Regions from separate parts of the Streptomyces sp. NPDC048566 genome, predicted to be linked through region 2. Evidence: riboswitches for the same ligand, from Rfam matches in the RefSeq annotation. Region 2 holds a riboswitch; each other region holds the start of a gene.
What was found. Region 2 has a riboswitch for cobalamin ahead of ACGFS9_RS23585 (cobalamin biosynthesis protein). Riboswitches for the same ligand answer to the same signal wherever they lie in the genome.

Region 1 (4,651 bases), on a different contig from region 2:
CAGACCGTGCAGCAGCCCCCGGCTGCGGAACCAGTAGACGTACGCGAAGGCGCCGTAGAAGAACAGGCCCTCGATGCACGCGGCGAAGCAGATGAGGTTCAGCAGGAAGCGACGGCGGTCCGCCTTGTCCGCCAGCCGGTCGAGCTTCTCCACCGAGTCCATCCACCGGAAGCAGAACTGCGCCTTCTCGCGGATGGAGGGGATGTTCTCCACCGCGGCGAAGGCCGCCGCGCGGTCCTCGGGGTCGGGCAGGTACGTGTCGAGCAGCGTCAGATAGAACTGGACGTGCACGGCCTCCTCGAACAGCTGGCGGCTCAAATAGAGCCGGGCCTCGGGGGAGTTGATGTGCTTGTACAGCGTCAGCACGAGGTTGTTCGCCACGATCGAGTCGCCCGTCGCGAAGAACGCGACCAGCCGGCCGATCATGTGCTGCTCGCCCGGTGTGAGCTTCGCCAGGTCGGCGACGTCCGAGTGGAGGTCGACCTCCTCGACGGTCCAGGTGTTCTTGATCGCGTCCCGGTAGCGCTCGTAGAAGTCCGGGTAGCGCATGGGACGGAGCGTCAGTTCGAAGCCCGGGTCGAGCAGGTTCTTCTCGGACCCGGCCTTCTCGCGGTCGGTGTCGGTCATCACTGGCAGGCCTCGCAGGACTCGGGGTTTTCCAGGGAGCAGGCGACGGCCTCGGGGTCGGCGGCCTGCTGGACGGGGATGGTCTTCTCAGGGCGCGCCTGGGCCCGGGCCGCGCGGGCGATGCGCGTCGCCGGCCGGGACCGCAGGTAGTACGTCGTCTTCAGGCCCGACTTCCAGGCGTACGAGTACATCGAGGAGAGCTTGCCGATCGTCGGCGTCTCCAGGAACAGGTTCAGCGACTGCGCCTGGTCCAGGAACGGGGTCCGCGCCGCGGCCATGTCGATCAGGCCGCGCTGCGGGATCTCCCAGGCCGTGCGGTACAGATCGCGCACGTCCTGCGGCACCCAGGTGAAGCCCTGGACCGAACCGCTGGACTCGCGCAGCGCCTCACGGGTCTGCGCGTCCCACACCCCGAGCTTCTTCAGCTCGGCCACGAGGTACGAGTTGACCTGGAGGAACTCGCCGGAGAGCGTCTCGCGCTTGAACAGGTTCGACACCTGCGGCTCGATGCACTCGTAGACGCCCGCGATCGAGGCGATGGTGGCGGTCGGCGCGATGGCGAGGAGCAGCGAGTTGCGCATGCCGACCTCGGCGATGCGCTGCCGCAGCGCCGCCCAGCGCTCGGGCCAGTTCAGCTCGACGTCGAAGTGGTCGGGGTGCAGCACGCCGCGGGCGGTGCGGGTCTTCTCCCAGGCCGGCAGCGGGCCGTTGCGCTCGGCGAGGTCCGCGGACGCCTCGTAGGCGGCGAGCATGATGCGCTCGGCGATCCGGGTCGACAGGGCGCGCGCCTGCGCAGAGTCGAACGGCAGCCGCAGCTTGAAGAAGACGTCCTGAAGGCCCATGGCGCCCAGACCGACCGGACGCCAGCGGGAGTTGGAGCGGCCGGCCTGCTCGGTCGGGTAGAAGTTGATGTCCACGACCCGGTCGAGGAAGGTCACCGCGGTGCGCACGGTCGCGTCGAGCCGCTCCCAGTCGATGTCGTCACCGACGACGAACGCGCCCAGGTTGACCGAGCCCAGGTTGCAGACCGCGGTCTCCCCGTCGTCGGTGACCTCCAGGATCTCGGTGCACAGGTTCGAGGAGTGCACGGTGTGGCCGGGCTCCGCCGTCTGGTTGGCGGTGCGGTTGGCGGCGTCCTTGAAGGTCATCCAGCCGTTGCCGGTCTGCGCGAGGGTGCGCATCATGCGGCCGTACAGGTCGCGGGCCGGGAGGGTCTTCCTGGCGAGGCCCGCCTCCTCGGCCTTGCGGTAGGCGGCGTCGAACGCGTCACCCCACAGGTCGACCAGCTCGGGCACGTCGGCGGGGGAGAACAGCGACCAGACGCCGTCCTCGTTCACCCGGCGCATGAACTCGTCCGGGATCCAGTGCGCGAGGTTCAGGTTGTGCGTGCGCCGGGCGTCCTCACCGGTGTTGTCGCGCAGCTCCAGGAACTCCTCGATGTCGGAGTGCCAGGTCTCCAGGTACACCGCCGCCGCGCCCTTGCGCCGCCCGCCCTGGTTGACCGCGGCGACCGAGGCGTCCAGCGTCTTGAGGAACGGGACGATGCCGTTGGAGTGCCCGTTGGTGCCGCGGATCAGCGAACCGCGTGACCGGATGCGGGAGTAGGACAGCCCGATGCCGCCGGCGTGCTTGGAGAGCCGGGCCACCTGGTGGTAGCGGTCGTAGATGGAGTCCAGCTCGTCGAGCGGGGAGTCGAGCAGGTAGCAGGACGACATCTGGGGGTGCCGCGTGCCGGAGTTGAACAGGGTGGGGGAGGACGGGAGGTAGTCGAGCCGGCTCATCAGCCGGTACAGCGCGGCGACCTCCTCGACGGCGCCCGTCGTGTCGTCCTCGGCCAGACCGGCGGCCACCCGCAGCATGAAGTGCTGCGGCGTCTCCACCACCCGGCGGGTGATGGGGTGGCGGAGCAGGTAGCGGCTGTGCAGCGTCCGCAGGCCGAAGTAGCCGAAGCGGTCGTCGCCCTCGGCGTCGATCAGCGCGTCCAGCCGCGCGCCGTGCAGCCGCACGAACGCGGCGGTGCGGTCGGCGACCAGGCCCTCGCGGTGGCCGACCGCGACCGACTCGGAGAACGTGGTGACACCCTGGGACGCGGCCTCGGCCGCGATGCTCAGGGTCAGCAGCCGGGCCGCGAGCCGCGAGTACACCGGGTCCTCGGAGATGAGGCCGGCGGCCGCCTCCGTGGCCAGTTCGCGCAGCTCGGCCTCGTCGGCGTTGGCGGAGCGGCCCCGCAGCGCCGCGGCGGCGACCCGGCCGGGGTCGGCGTCGGCGAGGTCGGCGGTGAGGTCCGTCAGGGTCCGCAGCAGTGCGCCCTGGGGGCCGTCGGTCTCCACCGGGTCCTGGTGCGCGGTCGCTGAGGCCGGATCTGCTGGCGCGATGGTCACGTGGGACTCTCCCTCGCTCGGCACGGGGCCTGTCGGGGAGCACGGGGGCACACGGAAGCGCTTCTGGGCAGCCAGCGCACCGCGTCCACCGGCCCACTCCGCGAGGCCCGGACGTCGTCGGCACCCGGGCCGGACGGCCGGGGCGCGCTGTCGGCAGGTCCTCGGACTGAGACGTGTGCGGGCCCGTCCGCGGGACGAAAACGCACAAGTACACCGTTGCGGGACAGTTCCGGATTCGCACCGGATTCCCCTGCGGCGACAGCGAGCACGAGCATACATCTTGTGCCGGGCCCCGAGAGCACCCCCACATGTTGTGTCGTGTTGTCCTCGATGAGGGCTACGGAGCGTGCCGGAGCGTCAACTCGTAGGTGAGCAGCCGGATGTCGCCGAGCTCCGGGACCGGGTTCCAGTCGCGCTCCGGGGCGCGGGTGAAGCCCAGGCGCCCGTAGAGCCGGTGGGCGGCGAGCATGGACGGCTGCGTCGACAGCACGACCCGCACGCACCCCGGGACGGCCCCCGCGCGTTCGGCGCAGGCCCGCACGAGCGCCTCCCCGGCGCCCCGGCCGCGGAACGCGCGCGCGACGGCGAGCATCCGGATCTCGGCCTCGCCGGGACGGGCGATGTCCGCCAGGGGGCCGCCGTCCGGCACGAAGGTCACCCCGCCGGCCACCCGGTCCCCGGCGGCGGCGACCAGGACGTCGGCGTCCGCGGCCCGCCCGGCGACGTCGCGGAGCCTCGCCAGGTACGGATCGGCCGCCCCGAAGTCGAGCAGCCCGTCGCCGAGATACGCCTGCGCGGTGATCTCGCCCAAGGCCGGGTACTCCGCCGGCCGCGCCTGCCTGATCACGAAGTCCATGGAGCCGAGTGTGCCGGACGGACGGGGCGGCGGGCCGCCGGATTCTCTCCGGCGGCCCGCCGCCCCGCTCGGACCCGGGCGCGCGCGACGGCCCGGGGTGTCGCTCAGTTGCTCGCGCCCGCGGTGGCCGGCGGGAGGTCCGTCCGCACGCCGGGGTCGCCCGCGTCGGCCGTGTAGTCCTCCGGCGAGGTCTCGTCGACGCCGTCGGGCGCGTTGAACGCCCTGAGGGCGAAGGTGAGGACGACGGAGACGACCACGTTCAGGACGAACGCCGTCAGGCCGATGTAGCCGATCTCCCCGATGCCGGGGATCTCCTTGGAACTGCCGCCGAAGTGCTTCTGGGTCGGCGAGGCCACCCCGTAGGCGGCGAGCGTGCCGTAGGCCATGCCGACCGCCCAGCCGGCCAGCAGCGCCCAGCGGTGGAACCAGCGGGTGAACAGTCCGCCGACCAGCGACGGGAAGGTCTGCAGAATCCAGATGCCGCCCAGCAGCTGGAAGTTGATCGCGACCGTCTTGTCCATCGTCAGGACGAAGACGAGCGCGCCCACCTTGACCAGCAGCGAGACGATCTTGGAGACGCGGGTCTCCTCCTTCGGGGTCGCGTCCGGCTTGATGAAGTCCTTGTAGATGTTCCGGGTGAAGAGGTTGGCGGCCGCGATCGACATGATGGCCGCCGGGACGAGCGCGCCGATCCCGATGGCCGCGAACGCCACGCCCGCGAACCAGGCCGGGAACATGTTCTCGAAGAGCTGCGGGATGGCGAGCTGGCCGTTCTGCACCTTCACCC
Region 2 (4,651 bases):
CGGTCCAGCTGCTCCTCGCGCAGCGCCCCGAACGACGTGTCGGCCGCCGGTACGAAGCGGCGGCCCGCGGCGGCGGCCACCTCGCGCAGGAAGGCCCGGCGGAAACCGTCCGACTCCAGCGAGCCGTGCCAGTGCGTGCCCCAGACGGAGCCGGTCCGGCACCCGTCCAGGAAGGGCTCGCCGCCGGTCACCTCGGCGACACCATGATGGATCTCGTACCCCTCGACGGGTTCGCCGAGGGCCTCGCCGACCGGCCGGGCCAGCGTCTTCTCCCGCGCGAACCGCACCCGGACGGGGAGGAGTCCGAGTCCGTCGACGTGCCCGGCCCGCGACTCGACCTCGTCCTCGATGTGCTCCCCGAGGAGCTGGAAGCCGCCGCAGATCCCCAGCACCGGGCGGCCCTCGGCGGCCCGGCGGGCGATCGCGTCCGCGAGACCCCGCTCGCGCAGCCACGCCAGCGCCTTCACCGTGCCCCGGGTCCCCGGCACGATCACCAGGTCCGCGTCGGCCAGTTCCTCGGCCCGGTCCACGAACCGCACGACGACGCCCGGTTCGGCGGCCAGCGCGTCCACGTCGGTGAAGTTCGACATCAGCGGGACCGCGCACACCGCGACCCGCAGGACGTCCGCGCCGACGGGGGAGGAGACCGCCGACTCGCGGACCGCGCCGCGCAGCGAGACCCGCAGCCCGTCCTCCTCGTCGATGCCCAGACCGTGCCGGAAGGGCAGCACGCCCAGGGTGCGGCGGCCGGTGAGGCCGTGCAGCATGTCGAGCCCGGGCTCCAGCAGACTCACGTCGCCGCGGAACTTGTTGACGAGGAACCCGGCGACCAGCGCCTGGTCCTCGGGCGACAGCAGGGCCACCGTCCCGAAGAACGAGGCGAACACCCCGCCCCGGTCGATGTCGCCGACGACCAGCACGGGCAGCCCCGCGTTCCGCGCGATGCCCATGTTCACGATGTCGGTGCGCCGCAGATTGATCTCGGCCGGACTTCCCGCCCCCTCACAGATCACCGCGTCATACGTGCCCCGCAACCGGTCCAGACAGTCGAGCACCGTCGCCAGCAGTGCCTCCCGGTGCCCCCCGGACGCGAGCGCCGACGGCTCCTCGCCCGCCGGGCCGCCGAAGAATCCGCGGGCGCTCATCTCGCCCACCGGCCTGCCCAGCAGCACGACCTGGCTGGTCCGGTCACCGCCCGGCTTGAGCAGCACGGGGTTCATCAGGGCGGTCGGCTCCACCCGGGCGGCCTGCGCCTGCATCGCCTGCGCCCGCCCGATCTCGGCGCCCTCCCGCGTCACGAACGAGTTCAGGGACATGTTCTGCGCCTTGAACGGCGCCACCTTCACCCCGTGGCGCACCAGCCACCGGCAGATCCCGGCGGTCACCACGCTCTTGCCCGCGTCCGAGGTGGTCCCGGCGATCAGCAGCCCGCCGCTCACGCGCCACGCCCCTTCCGGCTCAGCAGAGCCCGTCCGCCGGCGCACACGCCCAGCGCCAGCCAGCCGACGCGGCGCGAGAGCCGCACGGCCCGCTCGATGTCGGCGACCCGGACGGTGCGCCCGGCGCCGTTGAGTACCGGCCGGTGCTCGATCCGTCCGGCGTAGGAGAGGGTGCCGCCGAGCCGCACCCCGAGCGCGCCGGCGAACGACGCCTCCACCGGACCGGCGTTGGGGCTCGGGTGCCGGCCGGCGTCGGCACGCCAGGCCCGCACCGCGCCGCCCGGGTCCGTCCCGGCGACGGCCGCGAGCAGCGCGGTCAGCCGGGCGCCGGGCCAGCCCGCGACGTCGTCGAGCCGGGCGGAGGCCCAGCCGAAGCGGCGGTGGCGCGGGGACCGGTGGCCCACCATCGCGTCCAGCGTGTTGACGGCGCGGAAGGCGACGAGGCCGGGCACGCCGGCCACGGCGCCCCAGACGAGCGCGCCCACCACGGCGTCGGAGGTGTTCTCGGCGACGGACTCGACGACCGCGCGGGCGATGCCGTCGGCGTCGAGCGCCTCGGGGTCCCGCCCGCACAGGTGCGGCAGGCGTTCCCGGGCGCCGCGGAGGTCCCCGGCCGCGAGTGCGCCCGCGACCGCCCGCCCCTCGCGGCCGAGCGAGGTGCCGCCCACCACGGCCCAGGTGGTGGCGGCGGTCAGGGCGAGGGAAGCGGCTCGCGAGGAGCGCAGGGAGCGGTGGGCGAGTACGGCGAGGGCGGTGGCGCCGCCGCCGCACACGGCGGTGTGCAGGGCGCCCCACCCGCGGTGGTCGTGCCACAGGCTCCGCTCGACGGCCCCGGCCGCCCGCCCGAACGCGGCGACCGGATGCCCGCGGCGGGGATCGCCGAGCAGCAGGTCGCCGAGGAGGCCGGCGGCGGCGCCGTACGCGAAGACGCGATCGGCCCGCACGGGGTCAGCCGGCCGCGGGGTGCGGCGGAACGCTCGTACTCGACAGGACCGGCAACGGGCAGCCGCGCATGGCGATGTGTCCTCACTCAGGGTGTCCACGCCCTGGTTCGACGAGACCGGCGGCGAGAGTTCCTGGCTCCCGGGGAGTCGCCTCCCCGGTCACAGTGGCGGGACCGCGCCGGATTCACACCGGCTTCCTCTCATGCCCCCGTACTTGGCCTGGGCAGTCCACCACGCGTGAGAACGGCAGTCAACTTGCTGTTGACCTGCACGAGGAGAGTGTGCGCAGCCCCACACGCCCGTGGGGTGCGGGACGGATGTTCCGTCCCGCACCCCACGTGAAGTGCTGCCCGATGACGGCCCGTTCGGGCCGTTCGTCCGGTTCTACTTGCTCATGATGAGCGTGATGCCGTACGCGACCGCCGCGGCGCAGGCGGCGAAGCACACGTAGGCACCGGTGGCCGCCGCGACGGCGGAGCCGCCCTGCGACGACTCCTTCTTGGAGAGGCCGGCGACGCCGAGGGTGAAGAGGCCGACGAGGGCGACGGTGGCCGCGAGGCTCACCCCGAAGACGGAACCGAGGGCTGACCAGTCGATGTGCATGCTGTTTCTACCTTCGGTTCTCAGGCCACGCGCGACGGCGCCGGCGGGTTCGCCGCGGGCTCGGCGGGAGCGGGGATGGTGGCCGCGAGGTCCTCGGCCACGGAGCCGGCGGGCGGCGGGGTGACGGCGGCCATGGCGGTGGTGACGACGCCCGCGGGCTCGTCGTCGTTCACGTTGGTGTGGTCGATGACCTCGCGCCGCGAGCGGCGCCAGATCGCCAGGCTGGAGACGACAAGGAACACCGCGACCAGCGTGGTGCCCCAGGCGCCGAAGCCGGTGACCCACTCGGCCAGGGCGCCGACCAGGGCGGCGGCCGGCAGCGTGAGCACCCAGGCGACGAGCATGCGGGTGGCGGTGGACCAGCGGACCACGCCGCCCTTGCGGCCGAGGCCCGCGCCCATCACGGACCCGGAGACCGCGTGCGTGGTGGAGAGGGAGAAGCCGAGGTGCGAGGAGGCGAGGATGACCGTCGCCGCGCTGGTCTGGGCGGCGAAGCCCTGCTGCGGCTGGAGGTCGGTCAGGCCCCTGCCCATGGTGCGGATGATGCGCCAGCCGCCCAGGTAGGTGCCGAGCGCGATCGCGAGACCGGCGGAGAGGATGACCCAGACCGGCGGGTCGGAGTCGGGCGCCACGGCGCCGCCGGCGACCAGGGCCAGGGTGATGATGCCCATCGTCTTCTGCGCGTCGTTGGTGCCGTGGGCCAGCGAGACCAGGCCCGCGGAGGCGATCTGCCCGGCGCGGTACCCCTTCTCGGTCGCCTTGCCGCCGGCGTTCCGGCCGAGGCGGTAGGACAGCCGGGTGGCGAACAGCGCGGCCAGGCCGGCGACGATCGGGGCCGCCACGGCGGGGATGAGCACCTTGCCGACCAGGACGTCCCCGTGCACCGCGCCGGTGCCGGCCGAGGCGATGGTGGCGCCGACCAGGCCGCCCATGAGGGCGTGGCTGGAACTGGACGGCAGTCCGATGAGCCAGGTCACCAGGTTCCAGAGGATCGCGCCCACCAGGGCGGCGAAGATCACTTCTGGCCGGATGCCGGACTCGTCGACGAGGCCCTTGGAGATCGTGTTGGCGACCTCGACCGAGAGGAAGGCGCCGACAAGGTTCAGCACGGCGGACATCGCCACCGCGACCTTGGGCTTGAGCGCGCCGGTCGAGATGGTGGTGGCCATCGCGTTGGCGGTGTCGTGGAAACCGTTCGTGAAATCGAACACGAGAGCGGTGACGATCACGATTCCGAGGAGGAGCGTGATGTGTTCCATTTACCCAGGCTTCTGTTGGACGTCAGTGGCAGGTGGACCGTAGGCAACCTGGATGAACGGAAGATGAACTGGGTCGGGCTTTGTGGTGTCCCGAAGGGCGAATCCGTCCTCCGCTTGTCCCCGGGGGAGGCCGCGACACTCGAACAGAGGTCGAACACCCGGTCCCCGTACGGGTCGCCGCACGCCTCGGGACCGGCCCGGACCGCCGGGCCTGCCGCCGGGGAGATCCTCGTCACGCGCCGGGGCCGTGGAGGCTCCGGCGGCCTCCGCTCGGCACCCTCCGCGCGTCCTCGCCCCCCGGCCGGTCGCCCTCCGGCCCGCGGCTGACAGGATTCCCGCACGGAGGGACCCGGCGCGGCCGGCGAACCCGCCCGCGAGCGCGGGCGGGCGGCGGCACGGGCCGAGC
Region 3 (4,651 bases), on a different contig from region 2:
ACCTCCGTACCGCCGATCTGTTCCGGGGACATGTAGTGCGGCGTGCCCATCGCGATGCCGGTGCCGGTGAGGCGTGAGGTGAACCCGATGTCGTGTCCGAGGCGGGCGATGCCGAAGTCGCAGATCTTCACGGTGCCTTCGGTGAGCCGCATGATGTTGGCGGGCTTGAGGTCGCGGTGCACGATGCCCTGGCGGTGGGTGTAGTCGAGCGCGGCGGTCACCTGTGCGGCGATGTCGACCACCTCGTCGACGGCGAGGGGGCGGCGGCCGTTGTCCTCCAGGGCCTGACCGAGGTCGCGTCCCTCCAGCAGCTCCATCACGAGGTAGAGCACGCCCTCGGACTCGCCGAAGTCGTGGACGACGGTCACCCCGCGGTGCTGGAGCGCCGCCGCCACGCGGGCCTCGCGGCGGAACCGCTCCCGCAGGACGCCGGCGAAGGACGGGTCGCGGTGCGGGCCGAGCGGTTTGAGGCACTTCACGGCCACGTTCCGCCCGAGGGACTCGTCGAGGGCCCGCCACACCTCGCCCATGCCGCCCCGCCCGATGCGGTCCAGCAGCCGGTACCGGCCCTGGATCAGTCTGCTCTGCGCCATCGCGTGCGTTCGCCCCCGTCACTGCTCGGCCACGGGGCTCCCCGGGCCCCGTCCCAGTATGGCGAGCGGTCGGCCGGCTGGGTACGGCGCCGGGCGGGAGCAGGGGCCGAGGCCGCCGGACGGGCGCGCCGCGGGCGCGGGGCCCGCCGGGGGCGCGGGGCGGGCCGGCGGCCTCTGAGGCCCTGCGCCGCCGAGGCGGGCCCGCCGCTCCCGCCTCGGCGGCGGGCGCCTGGAACGTCAGCCGCCCTGGCCGAGGCGGGCGGCCCACCGCTGTTCCACCCTGGCCAGTCGCCAGTAGGCCAGCGCCGCGGCCCACACGACGACGAACAGGCCGACGATGACGTAGCCCGCGTTGTCCAGGTCGATGCCCGCGATCCGGTTGGTGAGCGCGTCGTCGAGATCCAGCCGGTCGTGCAGGACGCCGACCAGTTCGATCGTCCCGATGAAGAAGGCGACGGCGATCGACAGGCCGGTGATGGTCAGGTTGTAGAAGACCTTGCGGACCGGGTTGGAGAAGGCCCACTGGTAGGCGAAGTTCATGAAGGTGCCGTCCAGGGTGTCGAACAGGCTCATGCCGGCCGCGAACAGCAGCGGCAGGCACAGGACGGCGTACCAGGGAAGGCCCGCCGCCGCGCCGGAGCCGGCCATCACCATCAGGGTGACCTCGGTCGCCGTGTCGAAGCCCAGGCCGAAGAGGAAGCCGACGGGGTACATCTGGCCGGGCCGGCTGACGGACCGGGTGAGCCGGCCGAGCACACGGTTCATGAACCCGCGGGAATCCAGGTGCTGTTCGAGTTCCGCCTCGTCGAACGTTCCCGACCGCATCGCCCGGAACACCCGCAGGATGCCCAGCAGGGCGACCAGGTTGAGGGCGGCGATCACATACAGGAAGGAGCCGGAGACGGTCGTGCCGACGGCACCGAGCGTCCGGTGCGTGGTCGAGTCGTCGTTGACGAGCGTGCCGGCGAGTTGTGCGCCGCCGGCCACCAGCGCGGCCATGACGACGACCACGCTGGAGTGCCCGAGCGCGAACCAGAAGCCCACCGACACCGGGCGCTTGCCGTCGGCCATCAGCTTGCGGGTGGTGTTGTCGATGGCGGCGATGTGGTCCGCGTCGAAGGCGTGCCGCATGCCCAGGGTGTAGGCGGTGACGCCGAGTCCGATGCCGAACGCCTTGGAGCCGACCTCGTAGTGCCCGGGGACGACGAGGAGGAAGAGGATGCCGAAGGCGACGACGTGCAGGGCGACGATCACCCCCATCAGCCCCGCCGTCCGGACGGTGTCCTCGCGCCGCCACCGGAACGGGGCAGCCTTGATCTCGGGCAGGGTCATGCGGTCACGCTCCAGCACCTCGTGGATCACTTCGTGAGATGCCGTGGCCGGTCTCCTGGCTTACGGGGTGGTGCGCGTTCGTCCCGGCCTTCCCGTCCGCGGGCGGACAGTGACCGTGCCCAACTGGGACGCACGCTCCCCGATCACAGTGGCGAGGGCCGCTCCGGACTGGACCCCTGAACTCCAAGGGCCGTCACCGGTCTTCCCGAGCACCACGGCGGCACCACCGTAGGCGGGGCACACTGTTCCTGCATAGCTGCGCAGCCGCGCAGGTATGCAAGATCACAACCGACCGCCTGGAAGGATGCCGGTCATGCACCTGATCCCCGCCGAGCACGCGGACCGCCGGACCATCGACGGCCACCGGGTGTGCGATGCCATCGCCGCGATCGGCGAGCCGGGCCATGTCCGGTCCTGGGCGGGTCGGTTCGCCCTGCTGTCCGACCCGGGGCGGCTCGCGCTGCTGCTCGCGCTGCACCGGGCCGGCCCCCTCGCGGTCTCGGATCTCGCGGTGGCCTGCGGCATGAGGGATCCGGCCGTTTCACAGGCGTTGCGCCTGCTGCGCACGGCGGGCGCGGTGGCGGGCGAGAAGGAGGGCCGCGTGGTGCGGTACGCGATCGTCGACCCGGTCGTCGCCGACCTGCTCGGGCACTGCGCCGGCGACAACGGGCCGACGGAGTAGCCCACCACCCGGCGGTGCCCGGCGCGGCGGAGCGCCGGTGGGCACGGGACGGGGCAGGCGTCACCCTCGCCGGCGCCGACGAGGTCGGGGGCGCATGGCCCCGGCACGCCATGACACGGGAGAGTGATGGGGATGACGAGCAGGGTGACCCTGGTGGCGGCGGCGACCGGTGCGGCGCTGCGCGAGGCGCGCTTCGACGACGGCGGCCCGGTGGACGCCTCCGGTCTGCGGGCCGCCCGGGCGGCCCGGGAGTCGGGTGCGGTGCCGTCCGGCGACCGGCTGTGGGCCTCCCCCACCACGCGGTGCCGCCAGACCGCGCAGGCGCTCGGCCTCGACGGCGCGGGCGACGTCCCCGGGCTGGCCGGCCTGCGGGTGGGCCGCTGGCGGGGGGCGACACTCGGCGAGGTGAGCGCCGCGGAGCCGGAGGCGGTCGCGCGCTGGCTCGCCGATCCCGCGTCGGCGCCGCACGGCGGCGAGTCGGTGCGGGCCTTCTGCGCGCGGGTGGCGGAGTGTCTGGACGACGCCGCCCGGCACGACGGCCGGGTCGTCGCGGTGGTCGAACCGGAGGTCGTGCGCGCCCTGGTGGTCCGGGCGCTGGGGGCCCCGGAGTCGGCGTTCTGGCGAGTCGACGTGGCACCGCTCAGCGCGACGGAGCTCAGTGGCCGCGCGGGGCGCTGGAACGTGCGCGCGGGACGGCCGCTGGCGGCGCCGGCCTGAGCCGGGGCGGCCCGCTCCCGGTCACAGGACGGCGAGGAAGTCGGAGCACGCCTGCGCGCATTCGCGGCAGGTCTTGGCCGACCCCTCCGCGCCGGGGAAGCCGTCGAAGACGTCCGCGCACCGCAGGCAGACGTCGCGGCACCACTCCAGCTGGGCGCGCACCTCCCGCTCGTCCTGTGCGGTCTGCCGGGACAGGATCTGGACCGTCGCCTCGCAGACCTCGGCGCACAACACGCCCTCGCGGCGGACCAGGCCCTGTTCCTCGGGGCCGTCGGGATGCATGAGACTGGCGCGCAGGGCGCAGGACCGGGCGCACCGGCTGCACGCCTGGGCGCAGGCGAAGCGGTCCTCCAGGAAGCGGACGAGCGCCTGCCGGGATGTCGTGGAGGTCACAACTACCGGATAGCCCGCGGGAGTCGGTTCAAACGGCGCGGGCGTGGCGTCTCACGCTCCGGCCGCCTCGCGGGAGATCCGCTCGAACTCCGCCCCCATGGCGGCGGACAGGGCCTGGGCCGCCGACAAGGGCCGCACCATGACGGTGAACTCGTCGATCAGGCCGTCCTCGTCGATGTGCAGGAAGTCGCAGCCGTTGATCTCCTTGTCGCCCACCTTGGCGGTGAAGACGAGGGCGTGGTCGCGGCCGTCCGCTCCGGCGATCTCGCGGACGTACCGGAAGTCGCTGAACACGCGCCAGACACCGCGGAGGATGGCGGCGGTGATCGGCTTGCCGGGGTAGGGCTTGAAGGCGACGGGGCTGGTGAACACGACGTCGGGGGCGAGCAGTTCCTCGACGGCGGCGAGGTCGCCCGCCTCCACGGCCTTGCGGAACGCGTTCATCGCGTCTCCCCTCATAGTCAACTAATTGAATAGGTGCGCATCAGATTAGTCGCCCGGGTGCAAGGCGTCTAGCCTTGGAGGATGGCACTGCGACACGCTGTTCTGGCCGCGCTCCTGGAGGGCGAGGCGTCGGGGTACGACCTGGCCAAGGGGTTCGACGCCTCGGTGGCCAACTTCTGGATGGCGACCCCGCAGCAGCTGTACCGGGAGCTGGACCGCATGGAGTCCGAGGGGCTGATCGAGGCCCGGCTCGTGCGGCAGGAACGCCGGCCGAACAAGCGGGTGTTCTCCCTGACCACGGCGGGCGCCGCCGCCCTGGCCGCGTTCACCGCGGTCCCCGCGCGGCCCACCGCCCTGCGCGACGAACTCATGGTCAAGGTGTACGCCCTCGACGGAGGCGACGGCGAAGCGGTGCGCACGGCCATCGCCGAACGCCTGGAGGGGGCGCGGGCGAAGCTGGCGCACTACGAGCGGATCGGTGCGCGCCTCC

Region 1: it holds a riboswitch for cobalamin, as region 2 does, so the genes downstream of both, ACGFS9_RS15435 (ribonucleoside-diphosphate reductase subunit alpha) here and ACGFS9_RS23585 (cobalamin biosynthesis protein) in region 2, are expected to answer to the same signal.
Region 3: it holds a riboswitch for cobalamin, as region 2 does, so the genes downstream of both, ACGFS9_RS04055 (HoxN/HupN/NixA family nickel/cobalt transporter) here and ACGFS9_RS23585 (cobalamin biosynthesis protein) in region 2, are expected to answer to the same signal.

The regions. Positions count from the first base shown of each region.
Region 1 is NZ_JBICWL010000008.1:22,776-27,426, forward strand. Features, by position in the region: gene ACGFS9_RS15430 (ribonucleotide-diphosphate reductase subunit beta) at 1-627, opposite strand, end outside; gene ACGFS9_RS15435 (ribonucleoside-diphosphate reductase subunit alpha) at 627-3,008, opposite strand; cobalamin riboswitch at 3,143-3,300, opposite strand; gene ACGFS9_RS15440 (GNAT family N-acetyltransferase) at 3,346-3,864, opposite strand; gene mctP (monocarboxylate uptake permease MctP) at 3,969-4,651, opposite strand, start outside.
Region 2 is NZ_JBICWL010000017.1:58,658-63,308, reverse strand. Features, by position in the region: gene ACGFS9_RS23590 (cobyric acid synthase) at 1-1,439, opposite strand, end outside; gene ACGFS9_RS23585 (cobalamin biosynthesis protein) at 1,436-2,383, opposite strand; cobalamin riboswitch at 2,487-2,631, opposite strand; gene ACGFS9_RS23580 (hypothetical protein) at 2,768-2,986, opposite strand; gene ACGFS9_RS23575 (anion permease) at 3,007-4,245, opposite strand.
Region 3 is NZ_JBICWL010000002.1:56,440-61,090, forward strand. Features, by position in the region: gene ACGFS9_RS04050 (tetratricopeptide repeat protein) at 1-593, opposite strand, end outside; gene ACGFS9_RS04055 (HoxN/HupN/NixA family nickel/cobalt transporter) at 831-1,925, opposite strand; cobalamin riboswitch at 1,953-2,157, opposite strand; gene ACGFS9_RS04060 (ArsR/SmtB family transcription factor) at 2,239-2,607, shown strand; gene ACGFS9_RS04065 (histidine phosphatase family protein) at 2,740-3,324, shown strand; gene ACGFS9_RS04070 (four-helix bundle copper-binding protein) at 3,346-3,717, opposite strand; gene ACGFS9_RS04075 (nuclear transport factor 2 family protein) at 3,769-4,161, opposite strand; gene ACGFS9_RS04080 (PadR family transcriptional regulator) at 4,243-4,651, shown strand, end outside.